3 linked regions of the Sporocytophaga myxococcoides DSM 11118 genome follow. The main gene of each other region encodes a partner of the protein of the gene in region 2 in a complex. Links are inferred from orthologs where the notes say so. Each region holds a gene or a part of one and is shown on either strand. Other genes may lie near its edges. The genes, in order: smc, K350_RS0105155 and scpB.

Evidence for each region.
Region 1: the proteins of K350_RS0105155 (region 2) and smc are in contact, whole or in part, in a crystal structure (PDB 3ZGX), measured with the Bacillus subtilis proteins. The link is inferred for Sporocytophaga myxococcoides DSM 11118 from one-to-one orthologs.
Region 3: K350_RS0105155 (region 2) and scpB share a complex: the UniProt entries of both Bacillus subtilis proteins name them as parts of the cohesin-like complex. The link is inferred for Sporocytophaga myxococcoides DSM 11118 from one-to-one orthologs.

What each region holds. Positions count from the first base shown.
Region 1 is NZ_KE384560.1:1,267,575-1,271,839, forward strand. What follows is about bases 102-4,209. They hold smc (chromosome segregation protein SMC), read right to left. Parts: upstream 3,827-4,209; coding sequence 302-3,826; downstream 102-301. Other genes in these bases: K350_RS0123755 (response regulator), read left to right, coding at 102-287; K350_RS0123765 (acyl-CoA desaturase), read right to left, coding at 4,130-4,209. Also shown: more of K350_RS0123755, read left to right, coding at 1-101; more of K350_RS0123765, read right to left, coding at 4,210-4,265. UniProt on the Bacillus subtilis protein: Required for chromosome condensation and partitioning.
Region 2 is NZ_AUFX01000004.1:535,702-538,670, forward strand. What follows is about bases 158-2,969. They hold K350_RS0105155 (segregation and condensation protein A), read right to left. Parts: upstream 2,039-2,969; coding sequence 1,277-2,038; downstream 158-1,276. Other genes in these bases: K350_RS0105145 (DHH family phosphoesterase), read right to left, coding at 158-596; K350_RS0105150 (nucleoside-diphosphate kinase), read left to right, coding at 774-1,193; dxs (1-deoxy-D-xylulose-5-phosphate synthase), read left to right, coding at 2,318-2,969. Outside these bases: more of K350_RS0105145, read right to left, coding at 1-157. UniProt on the Bacillus subtilis protein: Participates in chromosomal partition during cell division. May act via the formation of a condensin-like complex containing Smc and ScpB that pull DNA away from mid-cell into both cell halves.
Region 3 is NZ_KE384560.1:75,814-78,864, reverse strand. What follows is about bases 117-3,010. They hold scpB (SMC-Scp complex subunit ScpB), read left to right. Parts: upstream 117-1,135; coding sequence 1,136-1,885; downstream 1,886-3,010. Other genes in these bases: K350_RS29510 (pseudouridine synthase), read left to right, coding at 1,983-3,010; K350_RS0118630 (TraR/DksA family transcriptional regulator), read left to right, coding at 751-1,134; K350_RS0118640 (lamin tail domain-containing protein), read left to right, coding at 117-357. Also shown: more of K350_RS0118640, read left to right, coding at 1-116; more of K350_RS29510, read left to right, coding at 3,011-3,051. UniProt on the Bacillus subtilis protein: Participates in chromosomal partition during cell division. May act via the formation of a condensin-like complex containing Smc and ScpA that pull DNA away from mid-cell into both cell halves.

The sequences.
Region 1 (4,265 bases), on a different replicon or contig from region 2:
TAATGACCGGTGTTGAATTTCTTTCATCAATAATTGAGACCTATCCTGACCCTATCAGAATTTTGTTAACAGGATATTCGGATCTTCAGGCTGTTATAGATGCGGTAAATAAAGGCCATATCTATCAATATATCAGCAAACCCTGGGAAGAGCAGCATTTGAAAATTATAATAGAGAAAGCTTACGAAGTATATCGTTTAAAAATGGAAAACAAGGAGTTGGTTAAAAGCCTTTTAAGAGCCAATCAGCAACTTGAATTTTACCTTCGTCAGAAGCTGATTTCTTAAAAGACTTTTACTGTTTAGGCTAAAGATCTCAAATCCACCGGTACTAGCCTTGATACGCCTTGCTCCACCATCGTAATTCCATAAATAATATCTGTACTTGACATTGTCCTCTTGTTGTGTGTCACAATTATAAACTGTGATTCTTGTGAGAACTTTCTGATGATATTGTTGAACTTGTCAATATTGGCATCATCCAAAGGTGCATCTACCTCATCGAAAATACAGAATGGTGCAGGTTTAATCAGGTAAATCGCAAACAATAGAGAAATTGCTGTAAGTGTTTTTTCCCCTCCAGACAATTGGTTGATTGTTAATGGTCTCTTACCTTTTGGTTTTGCTATAATATCTATAGATGATTCAAGCGGATTGTCAGGTTGCTCCAGCTTAAGATCGCAGCTGTCTTCTTCTGAAAATAAAGACCTGAATACGCGTACGAAGTTCTCTCTGATTTTATCGTAAGCTTCCATAAAAGTATCTTTTGCTACTGAATCAATTTCATTGATTGTTTGCAATAAAGAATCTTTAGCTTTTGTAAGATCGTCTTTCTGTTCACTAATAAACTTATGTCTCTCCTGAATTTCCTGATATGCTTCCATAGCCATAGGGTTTATTGGCCCCATTTTATCAAGAGAGTTTTTTATTTGTACAACTTTTTGTTTCAGCTCTTCTTCACTGGCTTCAACATTACTATCCTGAGAAAGAAGTTCATCTATATCTATGTTAAATTCAACAGACAGCCTTTCTTTGATTGAGCTCAAACTTAGTTTATTATCGTTTAATCTTGTCTGAAGTTCCAAAAGAAGAGCATCACAGTTGTCACGCAGTCTCCTTAAATCTCTGGATTCTTTTTCTAATTCGTCAATGAATGCTCTAGCTCCGTAATATTCTTTTTCAGCTTCATTAACGCCTTGTTCTATAGCTTCTTTTTCCTTGTAAAACTCAACAAGCTCATCATCGCTGACATCTGCTCTTTCAAGGAGTATACTTATCTCTTCTTCTGTTTTCTGGGCATCTTCAAGGTTTTTTTCTATCCTTTGTTTGCTATTATCGTAAGCAGCCTGCTTGTATTCAATTTCCTGAAGAAGGCTTGAAATTTTATTTTTTTGCTGATGGTAAATAATATTTTCCTGATTGAATATTGCACTCTTATTAGTGAGTTGTTCATTCTGGATAATCAAATCTTCATTCAGCTCTTGTTGCCTGCTTTCAAGGTCTCTCAGAAGCGATTTTTCTTCTTCTGCTCTTGGTTTTGCATCTTGTATATCATCTTCCAGTTTTTCTATTTTGTCAATAATATCATCTCTCTTCAGAGCATTGCTATTGATCATTTCTGTAAACTGTTCAAGCTTTGTTTTTACAGAGATATAATTCTGACTGGTAAGGTTAATTTCTTTTTTAAGCTCTTCTATACTTGCTTTTAAAGTACTTTCCTTGAATTTGAAAAGTTCTCTTTGCTTTTTCTCCAGACTAAGTTTTAAGTCATCCAATTCTGCAGAAAGCTCTTTGATTTCCTGTTGAAGTTTTTCAAGGTTTTTGGCACGTCCGATTCTTTTTCCTTCAAATAAACCTACAGAACCTCCGGAAATACTGAATTTTCTCTTGGTAAGTTTACCATTCTGAGTAATGAAGATTGCATCACTATCACTAGGAAGCTCTTCCTGATTATTTGTAATGATATAGACATTGTCCAGTATAAATGATACCAGGTGTTTGTATTTCGGATCAAATTCAATAATGTCTTTGGCAGCTTTGCAATGGTCAAAAGACTTGGCAGGAGCAGAGTTGAAATTTTCAAAAGTTGAAAGCACAAAGAAATTAGCTCTCCCTTTTGCCGAATCACTAAGAAGATTTACAGCTTGAACAGCCTGTGCTTCATTTTCAACTACATAGTAGTTCATGAACGGCTCCAGGTAGTTTTCTATAGAAACTCTGTATTGATCTTCACAGGTAAGAATATCAGAAAGGAGGGGAGCTTCTTTTCCCCAATGAGAGTTCTTCTTCAGGAACTTTATTGCTTCAGGAAAACCTTCAAGATTATCAACAAGAGATTTAGTAAGGCTATATTCGTTCTGCTTGGAATCCAGCTTCCTGTTGATCTGCGTGATTTGATCCTTTATGGTTTCAATTTCCTTTTCAAGTTGGGCGATTTCTTCCTGAAGCGTTTTTTCTTGATTTTCAAGTTTCTCCAGTTTCAGGTTTTTGGATTCAAGTTCCTCTGAAATCTCTTGAACTTTGCCTTCAAAATCTGCAAGGCTGGCGGAATGTGCCGATGAGTCAGAGGTAGTTTTCTCAAGTTCCTGCTTCAATGAACTTGCCTGAATCTGATATATCTCAATGTTTTTATTCAGATGAAATACCTCTTCTTGTTTTTTTCTTAGCTGTCCGCTCAATACAGAAAGCTCTTCCTGCAGTCGGCTTGTACTGGCCTTCTGGTTTTCATATTCTTCTTTATATGCCTGAACTTTAACCTCGATTTCAGCCATTATTTTCTCTGCTGTTTCGGCTTCTGCCTGCAGACTGGAAATGCTGAATTCTGCTCTTTCATTACTTTTCTTATCCTGCTCTATTTGCTCACGAAGGTTATTATTTTTGTCGTTCAGGAAAGAAAGTCTTTCATGTTTTATTTTTTTGTCGCTTTCGTAATTTCTAATTTTGTTCACATGCTCATTCAGTGTCTTTTGTCTGGAAGCAAGTGTTTTTTCTCTGTTTACAAGCTCAGCTTTTTCTTTTTCAACCCCACCTTCTTTTTCTGCTATTTGGGTATTGTATCCAATTCTCTTGTCTGTTTCTTCTTCAAGTTGTTTCTGAAGAGATAAGAAATCTTCTCTTTGGCCTTGAATGGTGACCTTTGCAAGATCGATACTAACTTGCTTATATTGTTCTTTTACTTGAAAGTACTTTTCCGTCTGTTTAGCCTGCTTTTCTAAAGATTTCAGGTTCTTATTGATCTCAAAAAGTAGATCTTCTACACGTTCAAGATCTTTGTCCGTATCTTCAAGTTTTTTAAGGCTTTGTTTTTTCCTTACTTTAAACTTTGATATACCCGCAGCTTCTTCAAATAATGTCCTTCTGGAGTTGTCTTTGTCATTAAGGATATCATCCACCATTTTTAGCTCAATGATGGCATAACTATCAGAACCGATACCAGTATCAAGGAAAAGGTTGGTAATATCTTTCAGGCGGCAGGTAACGCCATTCAGTAAATATTCGCTTTCACCGGATCTGTAATATCTTCTGGTAATAGTAACGTGAGAATATTCAGTAGGAAGGAGATTTTTTGTATTATTAAAAGTTAGGGAAACTTCAGCCATTTGCAGTGGCTTACGGGTTTTGGTGCCGTTAAAGATCACATTCTCCATTTTTTCAGAGCGGAGAGCTTTTGTCTTTTGTTCACCCAAAACCCATCTTATAGCATCAACAACATTGGATTTCCCACAGCCATTTGGCCCAACTATACCTGTAATACCTTCATCAAAATTGATGGTAACTTTATCACCAAAACTCTTGAATCCTTTGATCTCTAATTTGCTTAACTGCATGAATTAACCCCTTTTTTGGAATTATGGAAGTTTAAAATTACAGGATACTAACGGATATATAGTAGTGCGGAGAACCGTTTTTCTCAACAGGATTATCAACAAAAACGTTCATTGACTGGGGATAAGTAGTGAATATTTCTCCGTCAAAATGTCTTTGAAAATTTAGGCAAGATTATACTATTGTTAAATTTTGAGATAAAAATCTTGTTATTAAATAGTTAATGGAAGTCCTGTAAAATGTAAAAACTCCCGAAGTTATGAACTCCGGGAGTTTTTGCATTTATAACTTTTAAAAGATTAAGTTTAAGCCAATGCTGTTTTACTTAATTTTATTATTCTGCAGAAGGACAAGATTCTGATAACTGGATATGTAGGATCAAATTCAAACCATTTCATTGCAAAATTTGCTCTTCCTGCATATTTGTGGTGGTTATTCTGA
Region 2 (2,969 bases):
CTCGACACATCGACAGCAAGATTCAGAAGTTCAGCAATAATCATATGCACTTCCTTATTGGTGCTTGGATGCCTGAATGATCCCGTGTCTGTCATGATTCCTGCATAGATGCATTCACCTATACAAGTATCAAGGTATTCTCTGTCACCCAAGCCGATAATAAGCTTATAAATAAGCACAGCCGTCGCGGCAGCTTTTATATCCCAGAAAACAAAGTCAGCAAAATACTCAGGTTCAAGATGGTGATCAATCAGAACTTTTGTGGCAGAGGCATTTTTTATGAGATCTCCCAGATCATTTATTCTGCTGAGAGCGGAAAAATCCAGACAAAAAATAACTTCTGCTTCCTTTACCAATTTTGTAGACAACTCCACATTCTCTTCATACACAATCACCTCATCATTACCATTCATCCAGTTAAGAAAAGTAGGATAATCGGTTGGGGTAATTACCTTTGGATCATGCCCTTTTTTCTTGAGATAAGCCCACATCGCAAGCGAAGATCCCAAGGCATCAGCATCAGGTTTTGCATGAGTTGTGATAACAATTTTTTTTGGAGTCCTTAGGATTTCCCTTAGAGATACAAGATCCTGCATTGATTTCTTGGACGAGTAGACCCGTAGAATTTAATTATGCTTAAACAAAATTCTCTAGCTTTTGATTATAAAAAATTAGAGAATCGGCGCAAAATGAGAATTTTTTAAAAAAAAACCAATATTTCAGGAATCTGTATAATTTTGCGCTCTGAAATTTGTAACCCTAACAACAAAAATATGGCTGGTAACAGAACTTTTTCAATGATTAAACCTGATGCAGTAGCAGCAGGTAATTCAGGCGCAATTCTAAAGATGATCGAAGAAGCGGGATTCAGAATTGTGGCATTAAAAAAATTTAAACTTTCTGAAGAGCGTGCAGGTCAATTTTATGAAGTGCACAAAGAAAGACCTTTCTACAATGATCTTAAGAAGTATATGTCAAGCGGATTTATCGTGCCAATGATTCTTGAGAAAGAAAATGCAGTAGCTGATTTCCGTAAATTGATCGGTGCTACAAACCCTGCAAATGCGGAAGATGGTACTATCCGTAAATTGTATGCTAAATCAATCGAAGCAAACGCAATCCACGGATCTGACTCTGATGAGAATGCAGCTATCGAAGGAAGCTTCTTCTTCTCAGGACTGGAGCAATTTTAATAAAGCGAAAAGCAAAAAGCTGAAAGCAGAAAATAAGTTGCTCTCTGTTTTCAGCTTTTCGCCTTACGCTTTCAGCTTTGTGCCTATAGCTCTGTTACTTCTTCCGTCTGTGCCTGCCTCTTCTCTACCCAGAAATTATTAAATCCTTCTCCTACATAAATCATAAGATAACCTTGTGTCAATAGTTCCAGAATTGCAAGGAAGTTGTAAACCATAGCTATTTTTGTCCTGTACTCTGAGATCACATCTTCAAAAGATAACCTTGCAACATCACTAAGCTTGGCTAAAATATATTCTTTCTGATTTTCAATAGTATAAGGATATTGCACCACTGTGTGAATAGGCTTATTCTTTTCTTCTTCGAATTTTCTAAGTACCCTTTCATAAACTTTGAGAAGCTTGTAAAGGTCAATGTCCTGAAGTTCTGATTCTACATCACTTACTTCTGAAAGTTGCTTTATCTCCTTTACAATGTTACCTCTCTTTTCGAGGTTCATTCGTTCCTCTTCAAGATTAGCGAGGTCATTAATAATACTCTTGTATTTTTTGTACTCCAAAAGATGAGCCACAAGTTCTTCCCTCGGATCGACCTCATTGCCTTGTTCGTCAATTTCTGGTCTTGGCAATAACATTTTGGCCTTCACTCTCATCAAGGTAGCCGCAACAAGGATAAATTCACTGGCAACCTCAATATTCATCTCTTCCAATCGATGGATGTACTCAAGGAAGTCATTGGTTATTTTTGAAATAGGAATATCATAAATATCCAGCTCATCTCTCTCGATGAAAAAGAGCAATAGGTCAAACGGACCGGTAAAGAGGGGTAATTTAATTTCGAAGCTCACTTAGTAAATTTAACAGTAGTCTTTCAAACGGCAAAATCAATCCTGATTTATAATCAAGACCATGATTACTATCGAAAAAATTTAAACCACTGATTTTTAACAAATGGCGTTACAAAATTAGTTTTCTCGATTATTAACACCCTTTTAAAAAAATCCTTTTATAAAAAAGTGAGTATAATATCTAAGTAACGCTGGCGTTATTTGCCGGAGGCACATTTTTTCTTTTTTTAATTTAAGAAAACATATATTCTTTTATCTTTGTTTTAGTTTGGACTTGCCATGTTAATAAAACCGGGAAAATTATTGGGTCAGATCAACTCTCCTGAAGATCTGAGAAAACTGGATGAAACGCAACTTTACCAGGTTTGTACTGAGCTTAGACAGTTCATTGTTGACAATGTTTCCGTTTATGGAGGGCATTTCGCTGCCGGGCTTGGCGTGGTCGAACTTACTGTTGCGCTTCATTATGTATTTAATACCCCTAAAGATCAGCTTGTCTGGGATGTGGGACACCAGGCCTATGGCCACAAAATTCTGACAGGCAGAAGGGACGTTTTTCATACAAACAGGCTTTACAAAGGAATTTCCGGTTTTCCGAAAAGAAGCGAAAGCCCTTATGATTCATTTGGTGTAGGACACTCTTCCACATCAATTTCTGCAGCACTCGGCATGGCTGTGGGATCTAAATACAAACAAGAGTCTGACAAACAGCATATAGCAGTAATCGGTGATGGCGCTTTAACGGCTGGGCTTGCTTTCGAAGCAATGAATCATGCCGGAGTTTCAAACAGCAATCTGTTAATCGTACTCAATGACAATTGCATGGCAATTGACCCAAATGTTGGGGCCCTTAAGGATTATCTTACAGACATTACCACATCACAGACTTATAATAAGCTCAGAGATGAGGCATGGCATATTTTGGGCAAAA
Region 3 (3,051 bases), on a different replicon or contig from region 2:
ACTCCAGGATATCTCAATAGCCAGCATTTTGAATTTGAAACCATTGAAAATTCTTTTTCAGTGCAACCTTTAAAGTTTTCTCCTAATGGTGACGGTAAAAATGACTTTGCTTTATTGACCTACCAACTTGATAATCCTGGTGAAATTGCGACCATCACAGTCTTTGATGGACAAGGAAGAGAGATAAAAAAGATTGCTTCCAATCAACTATTGGGGAACGAAGGTTTTTTCCAATGGGATGGCATTGCTGATGATGATCGAAAAGCAGATATTGGAATTTACATGATCATGTTTGAGATTTTTCGTCTGAACGGAGAAAAACAAAAGTTTAAGAAGGCGGTTATATTATCATATTGAAGTTCAGAGTATTATTGTTAAATATTGCCCTATGAGATGCCTGGTAAATGACATAATTTCTTCCTGTATGGAAAAAAACAAAGAAGTGGATGTAATAGACCGCTACCTTCGTATGAAGCATCATATTGAGATGGACAGGCAATCAATTATTTCCCGCATAAAAGCGGTAAAACATAATTACAATTTCAAATAATTTTCTTTTAAGGGAAATTTTAAATAATTATCTTTTTTTAACTCGTTGAATGCAAAAGCTTTAACAATTATTTGTTGGATCTTTCCCAGCAAAACCATTTTTTATACTAAATTTGCACCAAAAATCAGGGATTTCCGTTTCTCAACAAAAAAGTGGTAAACTTTTCGTCCCGTTTTTTTAATTTAAAATAAATCCGCGTTATGGCAGAAGAAAAACTCAGATACTCCGATGAAGAACTAAAGGAGTTTGAGCAGCTTATAGCTGACAAGCTGGATAGAGCCAGAAAAGAATTAAATTACATTAAGGAAACTCTGAGCAGAAGAAATGATTCCGGAACCGACAATACAGCAGGTACTTTAAAACTGCTTGAAGATGGTGCTGATACAGCCGAAAAAGAAAGCTTCACACAGCTTGCTGCTAGGCAACAAAAATTTATTCAGCAGCTTGAGAATGCCATGGCCAGAATTAAAAACGGGACCTATGGTATCTGTGTCGATTCAGGAAAACTTATCCCCAAAGAACGTCTTCGTGCAGTTCCTCACACACAGCATTCGATAGAGGCAAAACTTAACAGAAAAGACTAATTTGGATTTCCTTCAACATCATATTGAGAGTTTAATCTTTTGTTCTCCGGATCCTATAAAGCCGGAAGATATAAGAACCTGCCTATCTGAAATGTTTGAGGCTGAGGTTCCGATTGAAGATATTCAGGCTTCTTTGGAGAAGCTACTTCAGAAGTATGAAGATGATAATTACCCATTCAAAGTTTTTTCTATGGGAGGAGGATATCAGTTTCTTACAAAACCTGCATATCAATCCAGTATTAGTATTTTGCTCAAGCAAAAATCTAAAAAAAGATTATCTACTTCTGCTCTAGAAACTTGTGCAATTATAGCTTACAAGCAACCAATTACGAAACATCAGATAGAGCAGATAAGAGGTGTAAACTGCGACTATGCTATTCAAAAGTTGCTGGAAAAGGAGCTTGTTGAAATTCAAGGTAAATCTGATGGAGTAGGCAGACCGATCCTCTATGGCACTACTGCAAAGTTTATGGAATATTTTGGTATAAATAGTCTTAAAGACCTCCCAATGCCAAAAGATTTCTCCAAAGACGAAAATGAGATTGGCGACGAAGTAGAAAAAGAACATGAAATTATTGCCGCTGAGTTAGAAGAAATGGAGTTCAATACTCAGGAGAATATTAACACGGAAACTCAAAATCAGGAAAACGACACCAAGGATACTTTCGGAGACCTTTCTTCTGAGACCAATTCCCAGACAGAAGAAGATTTTTCCTCAGAAAGTCAAACCTCTGAAGAACCAGAGGAATAAGATTCCCACTTAACTAAAAAATTATTTATATTAATTTAATCAGGAAATCATTTCCTGATTATTTTTTTATGAACTTTGATACTAACATTAAAGAATTATGAAAAAAGACCAACCTCAGAGGAAAGGAAGAGGGGCTTCGGATAGAGACAAGGCTTCTAAATTTTCTTCAAAAAAATCTTCTACCCCAAAGAAAGATGGGGCATCGGGCGAAGCTCGCCCTGCCAGGAAATCATCTTTTGGAGCGAAGAAAACACCAGCAGGTCGTGTACCAGCCGGAAAACCAAGAAGGAAATTTGATTCTCAGGGAGATTCGGGTAAACCTGAAAAATCCTCCGAATTTAAAGGAAGAAAACCCTCTGATGGCAAAAAGTCAAACTCCTTTTCCGGATCAGGACGAGGAAGAGATTTTAAAACAGAATCATCTTCGCGTGATGCTGAAAATAAAAAAAATAAATTTGTAAGAAAGAAATTTGGCGAAGATCAAAAAGCCAAACCTTCCGATAACACTGACAGAGAGAGAGATCAAAAAAGAGGGAGGAAATCAGGCTCTGCTTTTGATAGCAAAAAAAGATCATCTTCCGACGAAAAATCATTTCGTGGCAAGCCAAGAGGCAAAAGTGAAGATACGCGGTCTGGAAAATCCTTTTCAAAACCTAAACAGGATTGGAAAAAAGGATCCGAAAAACAGGAAGAAAGACCTTTCAAAAAGACAGGTTTTAAAAAATTTGACGATACAGAACCTAAAAGTTCTTTTTCAAAATCAAGTCCTGATAAAAGAAAAAGCTTTGGAGATCGCAATGAGAAACCTTTCAAAAAGGCCGGATTAAAAAACTCTTCAGAAAAACCATCATTCAAAAAGACATTCTCAAAACCTAAGGACGAAGAACTCGAAGGCTTTGACGAATTCAGTGATTTCGAAAACCTGTCTGAAGAAATCAGCTCAAAAAATTTCAAAAAATCTGAAGGAAAGAAATCTGGTACAAGAAACAAAACATCTTCTGATGAAATAAGACTAAACCGATACATCTCTAATGCAGGTGTATGCTCAAGAAGAGAGGCTGATGTTCTTATTTCCGATGGACTTATCAAAGTCAACGGCAAAGTCGTGACTGAAATGGGCTATAAGGTTAAAAAAGGCGATACTGTAAAGTATGGCAGCAAAATAC